DNA from 3 places in the Frankia umida genome. Region 1 is predicted to be linked to each of the others. Evidence: riboswitches for the same ligand, from Rfam matches in the RefSeq annotation. Region 1 holds a riboswitch; each other region holds the start of a gene.
The links. A riboswitch is a leader RNA that binds a small molecule or an ion and turns the genes downstream of it on or off. The one in region 1 is predicted to bind S-adenosylmethionine.

Region 1 (4,575 bases):
GGTCTGCATGACCTTCTCCAGCAGCGGGAGAACGTCCTTGACCGCCGCGATCTTGCTGTTGACGATCAGGATGTACGGGTCGTCGAGGACGGCTTCCTGGCGGTCGGCGTCGGTGACGAAGTACGGCGAGATGTAGCCCTTGTCGAAGCGCATGCCCTCGGTGAGCTCAAGCTCGAGACCGAAGGTGTTGCTCTCCTCGACGGTGACCACACCCTCCTTGCCGACCTTGTCCAGCGCCTCGGCGATGAGCCCGCCGATCGCGGGGTCACCGGCCGAGATGGAGGCGGTGGAGGCGATCTGCTCCTTGGTCTCCACCTCCTTGGCCTGCTTGGACAGCTCCTCGGAGACGCGCTCGACCGCGACCTCGATGCCCTTCTTCAGGCCGAGGGGGTTGGCGCCGGCGGCCACGTTGCGCAGACCCTCACGGACCAGCGCCTGGGCCAGGATCGTCGCGGTGGTGGTGCCGTCACCCGCGACGTCGTTGGTCTTCTTCGCGACTTCCTTGACGAGCTCCGCGCCGATCTTCTCGTACGGGTCCTCGAGCTCGATCTCCTTGGCGATGGAGACACCGTCGTTGGTGATCGTGGGGACGCCCCACTTCTTCTCCAGCACGACGTTGCGACCCTTGGGGCCGAGCGTGACCTTGACGGCGTCGGCCAGCTGGTTCATGCCGCGCTCCAGGCCGCGCCGAGCCTCCTCATCGAAGGCAATGATCTTCGGCATGGTTTCTGGGTCCTCCCAGTGGGATGGCAGGTTCGATGGCCTGGCCACAACGACGCCCGCGACGGACGGCTCCCGCCAGCTCCGGCCAGGTGCGGACAAACCGCCATGACAGCCGGGAGGACTGGGCAGCCTCGCCGTTTCAGCCTTGGCACTCCCATCACGAGAGTGCCAGCTCATGTTTAGCACTCACCCTGGGAGAGTGCAAGCGCGCCCTCGGTCGGCGAGCCCCGCCGCACCCGTTGTTCCCCGTCCCGAGCCGCCCCCGCAACCGGCTGTGCGACCGTTCGTCCCCTGCTGTTCCCCTCGTCCGCGTCCGGCGGCACCGACAGCCGCTTCTAGGACATTTCGGATGCCTCCTGGACGCCCGCTGGCCGCCGGTGGACGTCGCTCCACGCCGGTGGACGCCCGGTCCTGAGGTAACCGAGAGGAGAAACCGGCACCCGCGGTGGCCAAGGCGCACCGAATGTCACGAAGCCCGCTCGGCGGACCGTCGCACCACGCCCCCGTGACCAGGGGTCAGGCACGGGGCCGTGGGCAGGCCTCAGGCGGCGGAGTCGTCGCCCAGGCCTGCGGCCTCGAAGGCGCGCAGGGAGGGCTTGATGGTGGCGGTGGGGCCACCGGTCTCGACCAGCGGGTCGAGGGTCTTCAGGCCGTCACCGGTGTTGTAGATGACGGTCTCGGCCTCGGGGTCGAGTAGGCCCTCGCGCAGCAGACGGCGCAGAGTCGCCACCGTGACGCCACCGGCGGTCTCCCCGAAGATCCCCTCGGTGCGGGCGAGCAGGCGCATGCCCTCGAGGATCTCGGGGTCGGTGACGTCGGTGATCGCGCCGCCGGTGCGGCGGGCGACGTCCAGGGCGTAGGGGCCGTCGGCGGGGTTACCGATGGACAGCGACTTGGCGATCGTCGACGGACGGACGGGGGCGACGGTGTCGACCCCGCGGCTGAAGGCGGCGGCGACGGGGTTGCAGCCGGCGGCCTGGGCGCCGAAGACCCGGTAGGGGGTCGGCTCGACCAGGCCGAGCTTGCCGAGCTCACCGAACGCCTTGTCGACCTTGGTCAGCAGCGAGCCGGACGCGATCGGCACGACGACCTGCTGGGGGAGCCGCCAGCCGAGCTGCTCGGCGACCTCGTAGCCCAGCGTCTTGGAACCCTCGGCGTAGAACGGGCGCACGTTGACGTTGACGAACGCCCACTCGTACTCGCCGGCCAGTTCGCTGCACAGCCGGTTGACATCGTCATAGGTGCCCTGGATGGCGACCAGGGTGCCGCCGTACACACCGGTGGAGACGGTCTTGCCGGCCTCGAGGTCGTGCGGGACGAGGACGACCGAGCGCAGCCCGGCACTGGCGGCGTGCGCGGCCACCGACTGGGCGAGGTTACCGGTGGACGCGCAGGCCACCGTGGTGAAACCAAGCTCACGGGCGGCGGACAGGGCGACCGAGACAACCCGGTCCTTGAACGAGTGGGTGGGGTTGGCGCTGTCGTCCTTGACGTACAGCGTCTTCATCCCGAGTTCGGCGGCCAGCCGCGGGGCGTGGCGCAGTGGCGTCCAGCCGGCACCGAGGGAGACCCGGCGGGACGGGTCGTGGCCGGCGGGCAGCAGGCCGACGTAACGCCACAGGTTGCGCGGGCCGGCCTCGATCGACTCCCGGGTGACCCGGCGCAGCAGGTCCGGGTCGTAGGAGATCTCCAGCGGGGCGAAGCACTCGACGCACACATGGCTCGGTGACAGCGGGTAGGTCGCTCCGCAGTGGCGACAGGACAGGCCGACGGCGGGGTTGGCCACGTCCAGGGCGGAGGCGGTGGCGCGCTCGGGCGCGAGAGTCATGGAGAAGCTCCTCATCTTTCCCGCGGCAACCTGCCACAGGTCGGAATTAGCACCTGCCGCGCACGCACAGCGTGCGGGTGGTTGCCGGGGCTTCGCCGGGCCGTTCCCTCTGCCCCTCTGGATGAGCCAGATGAAGTTGTCTGTCCGTACTGTAGACCGCGTGCCCGAGATCGTGCACCGATGTTTCCTGGTTCACGGTTGTGTGTCGCGTCAGCCAGTGTCCCACCGGGTGCCGTCCTAGGACCAGGGAGTTCATAACAGTGAGTGTCCGCGTCGTCTACACCGATCTTGACGGCACGATGGTCGGGCCCGGGGGCTGCTTCTTTCTCGCCGAGGGCGGGGGGGTGACCCTGGAGCCCGCGCAGGCGCTCATCGAGCTGCACACCGCGGGAGTCCTGCTGGTGCTGGTGAGCGGGCGCACCCGGCCGCAGCTGCTCGAGGCGGCGCAGATCTTCGGCGCGGACGGGTTCATCGGCGAGCTCGGTGCGATCGTCGGCTGGAACCGCGGGCGCGACAGCGAGATCCTGCGCGGTGCGATGCCGTCCGACTTCGACCAGGTCCCACCCGTCCTGCTGGACAAGCTGATCGACCGTCATCCCGGTGAGCTGGAGCTGCACACGCCCTGGCACACCGGGCGTGAGATCGATGTGATGCTGCGCGGGCGGATCGAGGTCGCCGAGGTCGACGCGTGGCTCACCGAGATCGGTTTCGGCTGGCTGAGCATGCGCGACAACGGGCTGATCTCGCCGTCGCACATGCCGCATCTCGGCGGCCAGCCGCACGTCTACCACCTGGTGCCAGACGGCGTCAGCAAGGGCGACGCCGTGGCCTACGACCTGCGCCGACGTGGGCTGTCGCCGACCGAGGCGATCGCGATCGGCGACTCGGCGAGTGATCTGGAGATGGCCGCGCACGTCGGTCGGATGCACCTGGTCGCCAACGCGCTGCGTCATCCCAGCATCCCCGGGCTGCTACCGAAGTACGACAACGTCACCATTGAGGACGGCTCCGTCGGCGCCGGTTGGGCCAATGCGGTGCGTCAGGCCATCGTCGACTGAGAGTCACCGAGGGTTGCCTCGGGTCGATGGTGCGTGGGCGGTGGCCGTCCGGCGAAAAGGCATCGGTACCAGCGAGAGACCAACATCTGGGCTGAGCGGTGCGCCGGAGCGGGCCTTCACGGCGGCGCAGATGGCCTACTCTCCGCTGTGTGCAACGCATGTCGGACGTCACACACAGCACCGCTGTGGCCCCTGCTTCCGTATCGGCGGACCCTGCCCCCGTGCCCCCGGATGCTGCGCCCGCGCCCCCGGAGCCTGTTCCCGCGCCCTCGGCTGCTACCGGGACGGCGCGGGTCCTCGTCGCGTCGAACCGTGGGCCGGTCGCGTTCGCCGATGGTCCGGACGGCGAGCTGCTGCTGCGACGTGGCGCCGGCGGGCTGGTGTCCGGGCTCGGGCAGGCGGCCGCCGACGCGCCGCCGGACGCCGACCGCCTGGTGTGGGTGTGCGCGGCCCTGGGGGACGCCGATCGGCGGGCGGCGAGCCGGGCGCCCGACGGGCGGCTCGACCGGGCTGGCTTCGACACCGGCCGCGCCGCGGTGCGCATCCTCGACATCGATCAGGAGATCTTCGACCGGGCCTACAACGCCGTGGCGAACCGGGTGCTGTGGTTCGTCCAGCATCTGTTGTACGCGCCGGCGTCGCAGCCGGTGTTCGGTGCGCGGTTTCGCCAGGACTGGGCCGCCTACCAGGCGTACAACGCGATGTTCGCCGAGGCGCTGGCGCAGGAGGCGGCGCCCGGAGCCTGCGTCCTCGTGCAGGACTACCACCTGATGCTCGTCCCCGGCCAGCTCCGTCGGATGCGCCCTGACCTGCGGATCGCCCACTTCAGTCACACCCCGTGGGCGCCACCGGACTACTTCCGGATTCTGCCCGACGACGTCCAGGCGCAGCTGCTGCACGGTCTGCTCGGCGCGGACCGACTGGGTTTTCTCACCGATGCCTGGGCCGACGCGTTCGAACGGTGCG
Region 2 (4,575 bases), on a different contig from region 1:
GCCATCAGCCGGCCGCCCGGTCGAGTCGCGCGCCAGACCCGGTCCACCTCGGACGGTAGGTAGCCGTCCTTCGGCCCGCCAGCACGGCTTCTGAGGTGCCCGGCGCGGCGAGCCAGGTCCATGTTGATCGCCACGAACAGTCGCCGAAGATCCGGAGCGGCGCAGAGGCAACCGTACTCGAGGACCAGGCTCCGGCCGGGGTCCTTCGTCATCCAGACGAAAGGTGCTCTCGACAACGATTCTGTCGGACCACCGGTCGGGCATTTTGCCCATAATATTAGGGGACTACTGCCCTATTTTGATAGACGCTTTGCAGATGTGGATTAGTTCGTGATATGAATATCCAGTCAATTGAGGACTATGTGACTGGTCTCCGGAAGGATTTAATAAGAATGCGTCGGAATCGGATGTGCGTAGTTATTTTCGGAACGCTTCTCGCGTGTGGAGGTATGCTGCCTCTCGCCGGTGCGGCGGTTGCCCAGGCTCCGTATGACAACATCGGTGACTTGGCCTACCAGAATCAGCAGCTCAACGCGAATCTGATCTCCCAGAATGGGACCTACCAAAATATCTACTACAACACCCGGGGGATGGCGCCGATCCGTTCCTGGTAGATTTTCGTCGCCGTGTGCGACATCAATGCGGGGCGGATTCCAACGGTCAGTGCACCGACGGTCCAAATTCTTTCAGATTGTGGGTCTCGGCGTAGGCCTCGTCGGGGTTTTCCAGTCGAGGACTTTCCGGGGTCTGCCGTTGAGTTCGGCGGCGATGGCGTCGAGTTCGTTTTGACTGAAGCCGGAGAGGTCGGTACATTTCGGGCTCTCCGCAGTGGGTTGGGGAGTGTGTACGGTCATGAGCCGTGTGTGACGGCTTGGGGTGACGGAACGTAGTCGCGGTTTGGTTCGGGAAGCGGGACACCCGCCCGCTGAAATGATCGCTCTTGCCAGAAAAAGATCATCAAGCGGGCGGGTGCGTGTGTCCCAGGGTAGAGGCTGTGCGTTGGGTGGGTTGCCGGGGCTGCCGGCCGGGGTCGAGGTCGAGCTGGTCGAGCGGGCGGCCGGAGTCAGCTGGCACACCGCGCACCGTGGCTTCGTCGCGGTGGCCGAGGAGGCGGGGATCGTGGTCACCGCCCCGGCCGCTGGGACCGGGCCCGACGGGCCGGTCGCAGACCAGGAGACCACCGCCGACGGGGAGGCAGGCCGGCCGGTGCGGTCGGTGTCCGGGCCGCTGCCGGGCGTCGAGGTGCTCGGGATCGACGACCACCGCCGGGGCCGTCCCCGCTACCAGCGGGACCCGCTCTCCGGCGGCTGGGTCGCCGACGCCGACCGCTGGCAGACCGGGTTGTTCGACTCCGCTGGTGGCCACGGCCTGCTCGGGGCCGTCGAGGGCAGCACGGCGGCGGCCACGGTCGGCTGGATCGAGGCCCGGCCCGCCGCCTGGCGCGCGGGCATCCGGGCGGTCACGATCGACATGTCCACCGTCTACAAGGCTGCCGCCCGCGACGCGCTCCCACACGCGATGATCGCGGTCGACCCGTTCCACGTCGCGCAGCTGGCGAACAAGGCGGTCGGGGATGTCCGCCGCCGGGTCACCCACCAGCTCCGTGACCGCCGCGGCCGGGCCACCGACCCCGAATACACGATCCGCAACCTGCTGGTGCGCGGCCCCGGCGCACTCTCCGGCAACGGCCGCGCGAAGAACCACCTACTCGACCTGCTCGCGCTCTCCCCGACCCGCACCGGCCGAGCCACCACCCGCACCGACGTCGACCGGGCCCTCACCAGGTTCTTCGACTACTGCGCCACGACCGGCGCGACCGTCCCCGAGATCGTCGCTCTCGCCGAAACGATCTCGGACTGGCGCGTCGAGATCACAGCCGCCGTCCTGCACGGCCTGTCCAACGCCGCGGCTGAGGGAGCCAACCGGCTGATCAAACTCGTCTACCGGACCGCCTTCGGCCTGACCAACGTCGCCAACCAGCAACGTCGCCAACCAGCAACGGCGCGCCCCCACCGACCCCCGCCCCCAGCGCCTCGCCCACATCCGCGGGCTGCTCCTGTCCGGCCAGGCCTCTCCCGCGGTGCTACTGGCATGCGAAGACCACGAGGTGCTGGGCATGGCCACCTACGCGTTCCTCTGGCCGGCCGCGGGCGTGACACAGTCACTTTTCCTCAAGGAACTCTACGTTCGCGAACACGCCCGACGCCGCGGCATCGGAGGCCTCCTCATGGATCACCTCCGCCGCATCGCCACCGAAACCAATTGCAGCAGAGTCGAATGGACCACCGACCTCGACAACCAGTCAGTGCAAAGTTTCTACCGTGCACAGGCTTCACCGTGAATACGGGAAAGGTGTTCTATCGGACGGAGATCTGATGAGCCGAGCCGCATGAGCCGACACCACAGCTCGGCCAGTGTTGTCCGGGGCAGACCGAGGACCGTCGACAGCTCGACGTGGATCAGCTGTTCGCCGTGGGGCCAGTGACGGGTCCCACGGCGTTCTCGACGGGCAGGGCGCCGAGGTCCTGCGTTCCGCACTTCATCGCATGTTCGTGTTGACGTGGCTCTCTGTGGCCGGGGACAATCGACTCTCGTTGATCATCCAGAGGATCTGAGGGACCTGGCCCGGTGACGGTCCGGCAACCTGTCCAGCGCGGGCAAGGTGCCAACGCCAGGAACGATGAGGAAACTCCGATGAGTGTTCAGCTCGATGTTCCTGTTCTCGCTGGTTCCCTGGTGCGGCTGGAGCCGTTGACGATGGAGCACGCGGTCGACCTGGCCGCGGCCGTCGAGGAGGACCGGGAGACCTACGGGTTCACGCTGGTTCCCCGTGGGAGCCAGACGCGGGGGTATGCGGCGGCGCTGTTGGCCAGGCCTGGGCTGACGCCGTTCGCCCAGGTCCGGGTGCGTGACGGGAAAGCCGTGGGGTGCACCGGATTCCTGGATCCGCGGCCCTGGCCGGATCGGCCGGCCCTGCGAGCCGTCGAAATCGGCTCCACCTGGCTCGCGGCGTCCGCGCAGGGCAGCGGCATCAACGCCGAGGCGAAGCTTCTGCTGCTGGGGTATGCGTTCGAGACCCTGGGGGTCGCACGGGTCGATCTGAACACCGACGCCCGCAACCACCGGTGCCGGCGGGCGTTGACACGACTGGGTATCAGCTTCGAGGGCGTCCTTCGCAACTGGTCGATGTCCTGGGCGCCGGGGGAGGAGGGGACGGTGCGGGACTCGGCGATGTTCGCGGTGGTCGCTTCCGAATGGCCGGCTGTCCGACGAGCCCTCATGACCCGTCTGGCCTCGGCGGGCATGGCCGCAGGAGTGTCTGGCCCGCCGGCGTCGTGATCGACTCGATCTTCACCCAGAGATCAACGGGTGCTCAATCTGGCCGACAGGTGCTGCCCGTTCTCAGGAACCGGCGCCGATCTTGTGATGGCTGTGTCCCAGTTTCGGCGGTTGGCCTGCCTTGGGAAGGTCTTCTGTCTCATCCCATCTTGGCGGGCAGGGGGACAGGGGCCAGGTCGACCAGCGGCGGGTGTCCTTGATGTGATGTGGGTATGGCCATCCCGCCGCACATGCATCCGTTCGTGCTCGACGTGGCGCCCGCCCACCGTCGGCGTATCGGCGCGATCGACGTCCACAGCACCGACCCGTCCGCCGAGCGGCGTCGGCCCGCCGTGGTGTTCGTGCACGGCGGGCCCGTACCGGCGCAGCTGGAGCCGACCCCCCGGGACTGGCCGACCTTTCTCGGTTACGGCGCGCTCGCCGCCGCCCATGGCCTCGTCGGGGTCACCGTCGACCATGGCCTGCACGGCCCCGGTGACTACCCGGTCGCCGGGCGGAACGTGCGTTCGGCCGTCGAGCAGGCACGCGCCGTCGAGGGCGTCGACCCCGACCGGGTCGGCCTGTGGTTCTTCTCCGGTGGCGGTCCGCTCGCGGCCGGATGGCTCGCCGCCGTGCCCCCGTGGCTGCGCTGCGTCGCGCTGAGCTACCCGTTCCTGAGCGTTCCGCCGGGCGTCCCGGACGGCGCCGAGTTCGACGCGGTTGGCGCCGTCGCCACCCCGGGGCGGCCGCCGATCCTGCTCACCCGGGTCGGTGCCGAGTTCCCGGTGGCGGTGCCCGGCCAGAACGCCTTCGTCGATGCCGCCCGTGCCCACGGCGTTCCGATCGAGGTCATCGACGTCCCGAACGGTCAGCACGGCTTCGACAGCCTCGACCACACCGACGAGTCCCGAACGGCCGTGACCAGGGCCATGACCTGGGTCGCGGCAACGCTGCACGCCAGGGGTGCCGTCGGGGCGTCCGGCCGCTGACCAACCTGGGCGGCCGGGTCAACTCCGGTGCGGTCTGCCGCGGTACATGGAGCGGAGTCCACGGACATGGTGTACAGAGTGTGATCGTCCAGCGACTTACTGGAGTGGCGGTCCGTGACGTGAAGCGACCGCCGCGTGATCCTTCTCGAGAACGACGAAGAGTTCGATGAGGAGATGCGCGATGGTCGTGCGTCCAGCTGCGGGGACGCTGCGCGCCACTGCTCCGGGGCGCCGGGCGTCCGCCCTCGGCGAGGGTCACAACGATGAT
Region 3 (4,575 bases), on a different contig from region 1:
CAACAGTCGAATTGCCGGATGTTCACGTCGGATGGCCGCGCATGGGCATACCGGCGCAGAACCGCGCACGACGACATGGCCGTCGCGTACGGGTGGGACGGACCGAACCTGGCTGGACGGGCACCAACCGGGCTGGTCAGACCGGGCTGGCTTGCTGGCTGGGTTGGCTTGCTGGCGGCATGACAAAGGGGACGTCTGACCAGGAGGACGGAACACCGCCCAGTGACGTGACACGATCAGCGCCCGCCGCGGACCACGGCGCGCACCCGACCGACGTCGACCCGAGAACCGATCAGACGTTCGGACAGATAATAGCTCAGACGTTCGAGGGGGCTGACGCTCGGGCCGCCAGGCCCGCGATCAGCGGCATGGCGACGTCATCGACGACGTGCGTGACGAACCGCTCGTCGAGCGGGCCGACACCGAACATCTGCCGGGTCAGGATCATGGACAGAATCGCCTCCGCCAGCGGGACGGCGTCGAGATCGGCGGGGATCTCACCCCGCCTGGCCGCCAGCACAAGCGCGTTTCCACACAGTTCGGCCTTGTTACGCACCATGTGCTCCTGGATGACCTCGGCCAACCGCGGGGACTCGGAGGCCGCGCGCAGCACCCCCATGAGCAGCCCACCGCCGACGTCGACGATCGAGCGAGCCATCAGCCGGACGTCGACCATCAGGTCGTCGCGCAGACTTCCGGTGTCGGCGGCGACATGTTCGGCGGGCGCCCGACGACGCAGCGCCTCGACGACCATCGCGTCCTTGCAGCTCCAGCGCCGGTAGATCGTCGCCTTGCTGGCCCGGGCCCGGTTCGCGACGGCGACCATGCTCATCCGCTCGTAGCCGACCTCGACGAGCAGTTCCAGCGCCGCGTCGAGAATCGCCTGCTCGCGGGACTCATCCCGAGGACGGCCCCGGCCCGAACCCTCCGGAGACGACACACATGCCTCCCTTCGCATCCGCGCGCACCACGGTCACAGCTCGATCACCACACCCACAGATCCCGCCAGGCGGACCACAGCCAGGTCAGGGACCGTCGACCACCAAACGAAACAGTACTGTGCCGTACTCATATTCAGACCCCCCGAAACGCCGTGACCCCTGCCACACCTGTGCGCGGACGCCGAGCCCGCGCCGTCTTCCCTCGCCAGAAAGGTCCCATCCGGATATTGTCTGTATCAGACATAAACAACAGAAGGCGAGGTGAGTACCGTGAGCCCGTTGGCGGAGATCGCCGTCATCACCGCCGTGTGCGTCGCGTCGGGGGCCCTGGGGAGCCTGCTGGGGCTGGGCGGTGGCACCTTCATCGTGCCGATCCTCACCCTCGCCTTCGGGCTGGACGTCCGGCTCGCGATCGGCGCCTCGGTGATCTCGGTCGTCGCCGGCAGCGCCGCCGCCTCACCCCGGTACCTGGACGAGGGCTTCGCGAACCTGCGTGTCGCGGTGACCCTCGAGGTCGCCACCGTCATCGGGGCGGTGATCGGGGCGCTGCTCGCCGGCCACCTCGGCACCCATGTCCTCTACACCATCTTCGGCGTGGTGCTCGCCTTCAGCGCGATCCAGATGCTGCGCACCCGCCGCGACGCGACGACCGACACGCTCGCGGTCCCCGGTGATCGCCTCGCCGATGTCCTCACCCTGCACGGCGACGTCGCGAACGGAAGCGAACGGCGTGCCTACCGGGTGACCAGAACCGCGACCGGCCTGACGATGATGACCGCCGCGGGCACGGTCAGCGGCCTGCTCGGCATCGGGTCGGGTGCGATGAAGGTGCCCGCGATGGACCTCGCGATGCGACTTCCCCTCAAGGTCTCGACCGCCACGAGCAGCCTCATGATCGGGGTGACCGGCGCCGCGAGCGCCGTCGTCTACCTGCAACGTGGGGACGTGGTTCCGGCCCTGGCCGGCGCGGTCGCGATCGGCACGGTGGTGGGCGCCCGACTCGGCTCCCGCCTGCTGTCCGTGGTGCCCGTCGCGACACTGCGCCTGGTCTTCCTCGCGGTCCTGCTGGTGATCAGCGTCCAGATGCTGCTGCGGGGTCTGGCATGACCCGCCCGCCCCCACCGCCGCAGGACCCACCCGAGGCGCCTGCGGTCTCCCCCGGACCAGCCGGGGCGCGGTGCGGCCATGAGGTCGGGGCGCGACCGGTCGCGTGGGTGCTGCGGGTCGGGGGGATTCTCGGGGTGCTGCTGGTGGTCGCCGGGCTGATCGCGGCGTTCGGCCAGAACGGCGCGGCGTGGACCGGCCGTTCCCACGGCGACATCCTCGGCCCGGGTGCCGCGCTGCGGCTGTCCGACCTGGCCGGTGGGCTGCGCCACGCGCGGGCGGACGCGATCGTCCTGCTCGGGATGGTGGTGCTCGCCGCCACCCCGGCCGCCGGGGTCGCCGCTGCCGGCTGGTGCTGGCTTCGCGGACGTCAGCCGCAGCTGGCCGCGGTGGCCGCGCTCGTCCTGGTGCTCCTGCTGGTCGCAGGTGCCCTCGGCGCCGCCGAGTAGCCCCCGACGTCACCGAACCGACGCCACCCGAAGCGACGCCACTCGGGCCGATGCCGTCCGATCCGGTGGGATCGGCGTGGACGATGTCCGGCGTGGCCATGTTCACCGTGCCGACCGGGAATGGCGGGCTTTGCTAGAGTCCGATCACTGTCCTGAGTGCCAGCGTCCAAGCCCCGGCTTGCTGGCCGGCAACCCTCCTCACGCAGCGGGGTGCCCCGGGTGACGACAGGGCCGCGGCGACCAGCCGATGGCAAGTGCAGACCCGACACGGGTTGTTCTCGGAGCAATGATGACCTCGATCATTTCTGCCGTGCCCACATCCACGCCCGCGCAGGCGGCGTTGCTCCCGGTGGAGGGGGCGGGGCTACAGGTGCCGCTGGCCGGCGGCGGCCAGGTGGAGTACGCCAACCTTGACTACGCGGCGAGCGCGCCGTGCCTGGAAGCCGTGGCCGATCATGTTCGCCGGGTGCTGCCGTACTCGGCGAGTGTGCACCGCGGCGCGGGGTTCGCCTCGGCGGTGTGCACGTCGCTGTACGAGGGGGCACGCCACGACGTCGCGCGTTTCCTCGGTGCCCGCGCCGAGGACGCCGTCCTGTTCACCCGCAACACCACCGACGCGGTGAACCTGCTGGCCCATGCCGTGGCGTCCACCGGCACCGGGGGTGCGGGCGGCGCGGCAGCGCAGGTCGTGCTGTTCGACCTCGAGCATCACGCGAACCTGCTGCCCTGGCGGCGGGTCGGGGCGCGCTGCGTCACCGTCCGCGCGACGTTGGGCGAAAGCCTGGAGGCGCTGGACGCCGAACTGCGGGCCGCGCCGGTGCGGCTGCTCGCGGTGACCGGGGCGTCCAATGTCACCGGGGAGGCGCCGCCGCTGCGGCGGCTGGCCCGGTTGGCCCATGACGTCGGCGCCCGGCTGTTCGTCGACGCGGCGCAGCTCGCCCCGCACCGGCGTATCGACATGGCCGCCCTCGGCATCGACTACCTGGCCTTCTCCGGTCACAAGCTGTACGCGCCGTTCGGCGCCGGGGTCCTGGTCGGACGGGCCGACTGGCTGGACACGGCCCCGCCGTACCTGGCCGGTGGCGGCGCGGTACGTGAGGTCGGCGCGGCCTCGGTCGACTGGGCCACCGGGCCGGCTCGACACGAGGCCGGCACGCCGAACCTCGCCGGCGCCACCGCGATCGCCGCCGCCTGCCGCACCCTCGCCGAGATCACCCCCGAGGTGTGGCGCGACCACGAGTCGGCGCTGCGCGACCGGCTGCTGCGGGGACTCGCCGCCCTGGACCAGGGTGCGCCGGGCCGGGTCGTCGTCCACCGCATCTGGCCCGAGAACAGCCAGCCCGAGGACGGCGCTTCCGACGGGGGCCGCGCGCAGGGGGTGGGAGTGGTGGCGTTCTCCCTGCCGGGACACGATCCGGGGTTGGTCTCGGCGTATCTGTCGGCCGAACACGGGATCGGGGTACGGGCCGGACGGTTCTGCGCGCATCCGCTGCTGGCCCGACTCGGGGCACCGGGTGGGGCGCTGCGGGCGAGCATCGGGGTCGGCACGACGTCGGCGCATGTCGACCGGCTGCTCGTCGCGCTCGAGGACTACCTGCGCACCGGTCCGCGGCTGTCCTACCACCAGCGCGACGGTGGCTGGCAGCCGGTGCGGGACGAGCGCCGCCTGCCCGCCTGGGCCGAGCAGTACGCCCAGGTCCCGGGCCAGTCCGCCGGGCAGGTAGGTGCCGCCCTGGCACCCTGCGGGACCTGAGGCTTTACCGCGGGCTCATCGGGGTGAAACCGTCCGTCGACGGCACGGCCGGACAGTGACGGCGTGCCACACAACGGGGGATTCACCGGGGCCAGTTGGAGCGACGCGGTCGCCCGCTGTCCCAAGTCGATGCTGCACGGGCCGTGTGCGGGAGTGGGAGCGGACGGTGACTGTGAGGTGCCCGGCGTGGGCGCCTGCTCCTTCCTGGCCGCGCTCGACAGCTGGCCCTATCCCCCTCCCCCGGTGGAGGCGACAGGACCGGCGGGGGCCGATGACCAGGTGTGGGATGTGGGTGAGCTGACGGAGGTCGCGGCGCGCAGGCCGGTGA

Region 2: it holds a riboswitch for S-adenosylmethionine, as region 1 does, so the genes downstream of both, MXD59_RS20480 (GNAT family N-acetyltransferase) here and thrC (threonine synthase) in region 1, are expected to answer to the same signal.
Region 3: it holds a riboswitch for S-adenosylmethionine, as region 1 does, so the genes downstream of both, MXD59_RS17465 (aminotransferase class V-fold PLP-dependent enzyme) here and thrC (threonine synthase) in region 1, are expected to answer to the same signal.

Annotation. Positions count from the first base shown of each region.
Region 1 covers NZ_JALKFT010000001.1:334,453-339,027, reverse strand. The annotation lists gene groL (chaperonin GroEL) at 1-723, opposite strand, end outside; gene thrC (threonine synthase) at 1,265-2,551, opposite strand; SAM riboswitch class I at 2,560-2,679, opposite strand; gene MXD59_RS01310 (HAD family hydrolase) at 2,812-3,609, shown strand; gene MXD59_RS01305 (alpha,alpha-trehalose-phosphate synthase (UDP-forming)) at 3,768-4,575, shown strand, end outside.
Region 2 covers NZ_JALKFT010000027.1:404-4,978, reverse strand. The annotation lists gene MXD59_RS20485 (transposase) at 1,000-2,376, shown strand; SAM riboswitch class I at 2,596-2,687, shown strand; gene MXD59_RS20480 (GNAT family N-acetyltransferase) at 2,695-3,339, shown strand; gene MXD59_RS20475 (alpha/beta hydrolase) at 3,552-4,307, shown strand; gene MXD59_RS26630 (hypothetical protein) at 4,489-4,575, shown strand, end outside.
Region 3 covers NZ_JALKFT010000018.1:45,191-49,765, reverse strand. The annotation lists gene MXD59_RS17480 (TetR/AcrR family transcriptional regulator) at 317-940, opposite strand; gene MXD59_RS17475 (sulfite exporter TauE/SafE family protein) at 1,212-2,048, shown strand; gene MXD59_RS17470 (DUF1634 domain-containing protein) at 2,045-2,494, shown strand; SAM riboswitch class IV at 2,643-2,757, shown strand; gene MXD59_RS17465 (aminotransferase class V-fold PLP-dependent enzyme) at 2,805-4,247, shown strand; gene MXD59_RS27005 (methylenetetrahydrofolate reductase C-terminal domain-containing protein) at 4,311-4,575, shown strand, end outside.